Regions from separate parts of the Pseudovibrio sp. FO-BEG1 genome, predicted to be linked through region 2. Evidence: riboswitches for the same ligand, from Rfam matches in the RefSeq annotation. Region 2 holds a riboswitch; the other holds the start of a gene.
The links. Region 2 has a riboswitch for cobalamin ahead of cobU (bifunctional adenosylcobinamide kinase/adenosylcobinamide-phosphate guanylyltransferase). Riboswitches for the same ligand answer to the same signal wherever they lie in the genome.

Region 1 (3,299 bases), 1.4 Mb from region 2:
TCATCGGCTTGCTGAATAACGACGATATATCGTTGGCACTCAGCTCTGCCAGCTTCTTCATCAACTCGTATGTCCAAGTTGGTGGTCATATGACGGGTGCGGGGTGTTCCGTCTTCGTACAAGATGACTCGCGTTAGAACCTGATCATACAGGTCCTTGCTGCTATGAACTGGCTCCGAGCCGTCAAAGTGCCAGCTTGCCTCTTTAAACAAGGCGGCGAACCCTTTGAGGTTCCCAGAATCCAGAGTGAAACTATATTGATTGATTAGTCTTTGAATTTGATCTTGCGACCGCATGGGACTGCCTCTGCCATTAGCTTTTGATCTCTCTCATGGAGACCAGAAGGTCAGGCTCAGTCCTACCTTGAGTACAAAATAAAGAACAACATCAGAGATTTCAGCTGACGGCTGAATGAGATTCAGGGCATCACTTACTTTTCAAAGAAACGCTGACCTATCGCGCTATCGCGAAACATATCTGCTTCATCCAGCAGCCAATCCTGAAACACCTGGACTTTCGCCCTGTTAGCTGAAGACTTGGGACAAACCAGATAATAGCTTTTGTTTTTGACAGAGTAATCGAATGGCGCAACCAAGCGTTCTTCTTCCAGGTCTCGTGCTGCTGCGATCAAACTAACCAAAGCAACCCCGTGTCCATCTCTGGCCGCTGAGATGCACATATGCTCTTCGGAAAACGTATTGACTGGTTTTTGTGGAGCAAACCTAAACCCTTGGCTCCTGAACCACCCCTCCCAGCTCGGGTCTTTGTCTGAAAATCCTGTCCACTCATACTGTATCAACTGGCCTTTCTGAAGCATTGATAGCTCTGGCGATGCAGGCAGATAATCTGGGGCACACACAGCTGAAACATAATCATCCAATATCCAGGCAGCGTGTAAGTCAACATGATCGGACTCGCCATATCGGATTGCCAGATCGATGTTGTCTTGTGGAAAGATAAGTAACTCATCGGAGCCCAGAACTTTCACAGCAATCAATGGGTTCTGCTCTGAAAATCGCTTGAGCCGTGGTACAAGCCAGTTTGAGGCAAAGGAGTTGGTGGTGGTAATTGTCAGTGTACCATCAAGGTCATCATTCAAGAGAGCCGCAGACCCGGCATTCAACTTCTCAAAAGCTTCTCGGATAAAAGGGGCGTAAATTTCCCCTTCTTTCGTTAGACGAAGAGATCGCGGCAGACGGTGGAACAACGCCACCCCAAAATGCTCTTCAAGGTTCTTGATCTGATGACTGATTGCCGTCGGCGTTACATGCAATTCCTCCGCCGCATCCTTAAAACTCAGACGCCGCACAACCACTTCAAACGCCTGTATGCTTTTTAAAGAAGGGATTTGAGGCATGGTTCGCTGAAACTCTGTTTGTGAGGCTTTGTTAGGAAATTAATAAATCTAAGATAGTTCAGAGTTTGGTCAAGAATTATGATTTGAAGCTAATCTTACTAATGCGTTTCTCTGAGTTCAAAAGGTTCGTTTACCAAATTTGAGTTGATCAATCGTTAGAATTTTACTGAGAGGGCCATTCTGGATTGGATAAGTTAGATTGTATGTTCAGTCCATTTGCCACTCTGGCGCTTACGGCATTCCACAACAATAAGCTGTGCATAGACTTCTATATGTTGACCGCCTCCTACGCAAATGCACTATATGAGCTATCTTGGTTCTTGCGGGGGTGACTCGCAAGCTAAGAGGGAAGCCGGTGAGATTCCGGGACTGCCCCCGCAACTGTAAGCAGCAAGCGGGCTCTCATTTATGCCACTGGATCGTATTCCGGGAAGGTAGAGAGCCTGTGCCAGAGCTGTGAAGTCAGGAGACCTGCCAAGGGACATTTTAACAACCACGGGCGGAGGGCCTGTTTGGGTTGCGGGCACGTTTGCGTTCCAGCGCAGCGTTGGCCTCTCATCCCCTGCCTCTTCGCCCATGCTACGGGGTTTGAAGCATGAGCATTACCGTATATTCCAAGCCTGCTTGCGTGCAGTGCACCGCTACCACTCGCGCGCTGGACAGCGCTGGAATCTCCTACGACGTGATTGACCTTTCTCAGGACACAGATGCTTTCGCTGCTGTACAGGAGCTTGGGTATCGCCAGGTCCCTGTTGTTGTTGCTGGCGACCAACACTGGGCTGGTTTTCGCCCAGATAAGATAAGCGCGCTCGCCTGATCTCGTGAGCGGGCTGGTCTACTTCTCAAGCCCATCCGGAAACACCCATCGCTTTGTTGAATGCCTCGGCCTATTGGCAGAGCGCATACCGTATCGTGCTTCTGAGCCTATGCCTCAGATGACGCATCCTTTTGTGCTGATTTCGCCAACTTATGCGGACGGCGAAGGGCGAGGGGCGGTGCACAAGCAGGTGATCCGATTTTTGAATGATGCGGCCAATCGAAACCTGCTGCGAGGTGTCATCGCCTCCGGCAACCGAAACTTTGGGGCGTTCTTCGCCCATGCAGGCACAATTATTGCCGCGAAATGCAACTGCCCTTGCCTTTACAAGTTTGAACTTGCTGGCACGGAAACAGACATTGCGCGGGTTCGTCAGGGGTTAGATTTATTTTGGAAACAACACTCTTAGAACAACCGGACAGCGGACAACAGGGTCTTGATTATCACGCGCTGAACGCCATGCTGAACCTCTATGACGCAGAGGGCAAAATTCAGTTTGACGCTGACCGCCAGGCTGCGCGTCAGTACTTTCTGGAACATGTGAACCAGAACACGGTGTTCTTCCATTCTCTGGAAGAGAAACTGTCTTATCTGGTACGCGAGAACTACTATGAAGCAGAGGTTCTGGACCAATATGACCCTGCTTTTGTGAAGGCCATTTTTGTGGCAGCTTATGAACGCAAGTTCCGCTTCCCAACGTTCCTTGGCGCTTTTAAGTTCTACACCAGCTATGCACTCAAGACATTTGATGGCAAACGCTATCTGGAGCGATACGAAGACCGTGTGGTGATGACTGCGCTGGCTCTGTCTCGCGGTGATGAAGACCTGGCTATGTGGATGATGGATGAAATCATCTCCAATCGGTTCCAGCCTGCGACCCCGACTTTTCTGAATGCAGGTAAGAAACAGCGCGGAGAGCTGATCTCCTGTTTCTTGCTTCGTTTGGAAGATAATATGGAGTCCATTGGTCGCTCCATCAACTCCGCCTTGCAGTTGTCTAAGCGTGGTGGCGGTGTCGCTTTGTTGCTGACCAATCTGCGTGAAGCTGGCGCCCCGATTAAGGGCGTTGAGAACCAGTCCTCTGGAGTGGTGCCTGTGATGAAGCTACTGGAAGACAGCTTCAGT
Region 2 (3,299 bases):
TCCCAGAGGGGGCGCCTTATTGTGTGCAATAACACAGTCATCACGAAGTAGTGACTATGATAAATTGCACCAGATACATTAGAGGTATACGTATTTACTTAGAGTATCTATGCCATAATAATTGTATATAAATTATGTTTCGCGTATTTATACTTTCAGCTTATTTAATTGCTATTGTATAAAATTTTCATTGTGTTGATTTGCTATATGAAATGGAGAGAACTGTGATGGATGTCTCAGTTTCTCTCATTGGCAAAAAAATCACTTATTTTTTCAAGTGGCTTAAGTTTTTGAAACAACAGCGCTTCATTTCTGCCCCTTTTGTGTGGGGTGCGCCTGCCTGTAGTGCGGCGTTTTAAGTGCTGCGTGATATGCACAGCTCTCCCAGCTTATGAACTCCCCGATAATTTGGGGAGGCGTTGCTTGGCTAGTTGGTTGCCATATGCAGGATCAGGGTGAGTTTTGCGGCGAAATGGAGTGCCTCCGCTTTTGTGCGGAAGAGAGTTCTACCCAGATGGACTCCGTTTCTTCGGCCTGCGGCACTTGCCAGTGCTGCGGTTTCGCTGCGCGTGAACATGGTTTTCTACCCACTGTTTTTATTATTGTAGGGTTAGACGCGCGCGCACGAATTCTGTGAGATGAAACACTGATTTAAAGGGGAGGGGAAATTCAAAAAGGATGGCTCCCCGGGCCGGATTCGAACCAGCGACCAAGCGGTTAACAGCCGCTTGCTCTACCACTGAGCTACCGGGGATCATGACACCCTTGCGAGTTTGCCTCGCCGTTTGCGTGAGGAGGCTTTTACAGAGGCATGGTGTGTTTGCCAAGTCGTTTTTTAGGAATTTTTCGATTTGTGGACAGTTTCTCGTTTTTTTTATTGAGATATCCAAGGGGGTTAGCCAGAAATCTCCAAAAACCGCGGATTTTGCGGGTTTGATTTTCCGGTGATGTTGGAATCCTCACAAAGACAATTGACAGGGGAGCTGATTGCGCCCCACACTTAAGCCCAGAACTCCAGTTTCTTTTCGTCTGTGCCGAGGCTCCAGGCGGAAGGATTAAACGGGAATGCGGTTCCATATATATGGAAGTAAGCCGCAGCTGCCCCCGCAACTGTGAGCGGCGAGATCATTGCGATAATCCCACTGGCCTTTCTTAAGGCTGGGAAGGGGCTGTGATCGACAGAGCCGCAAGCCAGGAGACCGGCTGGAGATATGATTTGACATAGGACTGCTGTCGGGTGGACGGCGAGAGGTGCTCATGACACATATTTCCCTGTCTCCGTGTGAGACAGCTGCTGTACTTTCATATTCTTTGAGTGAAGCTTCGGCTTCCATGCGCTTGCTGATCAGCTAATTCAGATGGCTGAACAGAGCGGCGACCTTTGCGTTCGCCATTGTCTCGTAACGGGCGGTGCTCGTTCCGGGAAAAGCGTATATGCGGAAAAACTGGTTTTAAGCAGCGGGCGACGCCCGACTTATATTGCGACAGGCCAGGCCTTTGATGGTGAAATGGAGGAACGTATCGCGCATCATAAGATGCAGCGAGGCGACCTTTGGGACACTGTTGAGGAGCCGCTGGAGCTTGTGCGCGTGCTGAAAGAGCATGCCCATGCGGAGTGCGCCATCCTCGTTGATTGCCTAACGCTTTGGCTTTCCAACCTTATGCATGCCCAGCGGGACTGGAGCGTTGAGCTTGAGCAGCTGCGTGCTGTGCTCTCCGATCTGCCATGCCCCGTTGTGTTTGTTGGCAATGAGGTGGGCATGGGCATTGTGCCTGAAAACGCCATGGCCCGCGCCTTTCGTGATGAGGCCGGGCGCCTCAACCAGCGTATCGCTGAGTTTTGCCACTACGTGATGTTTGTTGCTGCCGGTCAACCGTTGCAGCTGAAGCCTGCTGTTTTTCCGGAGATTTCCCTATGACTGTTTCTTTTGCTGCCCCTTCTAAAAAAATTCCTGCTGTCATTATCACTGGTTTTCTGGGTGCCGGAAAAACCACATTGGTCCGCAGTCTTTTGATGAAAGCGCAGGACAAGCGCATTGCGCTCATCGTCAACGAGTTTGGCGAGATGGGCTTTGATGGATCGCTGGTCAATGGTTGTGCTGATCCGGATTGTTCAGCTGAGGAAGTGGTGGAGCTGGCCAATGGCTGCATCTGCTGTACGGTGGCGGATGATTTTCTGCCAACCATGGAAATGCTTCTGGAGCGGGAGCAAGTACCGGATGTGATCGTGATTGAGACCTCTGGTCTGGCTTTGCCGCAGCCTTTGGTGCGGGCATTTAATTGGCCTTCCGTGAAACCGCGCGTCACCGTCGATAGTGTGGTGACTGTGGTGGATGCGCCAGCAGTTGCTGCTGGCAAGGTAGCCTCTGATGAAGAGGCGGTTGCGGCGCAGCGTGCTGCAGATGAGGCGCTGGACCATGAAAGCCCGGTAGAAGAGCTGTTTGCTGACCAGCTGACCTGCGCCGACCTTGTTGTGCTTTCCAAAGCAGATCTTTTGACTGATGAAGAGCTTGCTGCGGTGAAGGCAACCATCAATGGCCGTTTGCGCGATGGGGTTGAGATTGTGGCTACCTCTCATGGTGAGCTGGCACTGGATGTTCTGCTGGGCCGGGATGCCGGGGCAGAGGATGATATGGACTTGCGTCTTTCTCATCATGAAGCGCAGCATGCTCACGACCACGACCACGACCACGACCACGACCACGACCACGACCACGACCACGACCACGACCACGACCACGACCACGACCACGACCACGACCACGACCACCACCATCATCATCACGATCATTCCCATGATGACTTTGAGAGTTTTGTGCTGCCAACCCGCCGGTTTGCCTCCATTGAGGAGGTGAAAGCTCAGGTGGAGGCGGCCATGAAGGTTTCCGGCGTGCTGCGGATTAAAGGCAGTGTGGTGGTGGAAGGCAAAGTGGCGCCGGTGCTGGTGCAGGCGGTTGGCCCACGTGTGGAAGCCTGGTTTGCGGCTGGCAGTGAAAGCCATTCCAAGCTGGTTGTGATTGGTCTTGCAGGATTGGACAAGCATAGCGTGAATGCTGCGCTGAGTGAATTTGAGTTGGTTTCTGCCTGATGCACGTACTTGTCGGGCAATCACGCCGATTGGATGATGGAGAAGAGGCTGTCGATCTGGGGCAGACGCCTGCGGATGTTGTGTTTTTAAGCGCAGCGGACACAGAGCTTGCTGGCCTTGCGGCCGCCCATGCCCAGCATGAGGGCTACTCCCTGCGGCTTGCCAGTTTTCTGGCGCTGTCCCATCCGTACTCTGTTGACCTTTATATTGA

Region 1: linked by a shared signal. The riboswitch ahead of nrdH (glutaredoxin-like protein NrdH) and the one ahead of cobU (bifunctional adenosylcobinamide kinase/adenosylcobinamide-phosphate guanylyltransferase) in region 2 are both predicted to bind cobalamin.

What each region holds. Positions count from the first base shown of each region.
Region 1 covers NC_016642.1:2,462,872-2,466,170, forward strand. Annotated here, with positions in the region: gene PSE_RS26695 (nuclear transport factor 2 family protein) at 1-296, opposite strand, end outside; gene PSE_RS11350 (LysR substrate-binding domain-containing protein) at 431-1,357, opposite strand; cobalamin riboswitch at 1,655-1,851, shown strand; gene nrdH (glutaredoxin-like protein NrdH) at 1,953-2,174, shown strand; gene nrdI (class Ib ribonucleoside-diphosphate reductase assembly flavoprotein NrdI) at 2,179-2,583, shown strand; gene nrdE (class 1b ribonucleoside-diphosphate reductase subunit alpha) at 2,565-3,299, shown strand, end outside.
Region 2 covers NC_016642.1:3,813,315-3,816,613, reverse strand. Annotated here, with positions in the region: gene PSE_RS27395 (hypothetical protein) at 428-577, opposite strand; tRNA gene PSE_RS17060 (tRNA-Asn) at 680-754, opposite strand; cobalamin riboswitch at 1,003-1,223, shown strand; gene cobU (bifunctional adenosylcobinamide kinase/adenosylcobinamide-phosphate guanylyltransferase) at 1,359-1,919, shown strand; gene cobW (cobalamin biosynthesis protein CobW) at 1,916-3,088, shown strand; gene cobN (cobaltochelatase subunit CobN) at 3,088-3,299, shown strand, end outside.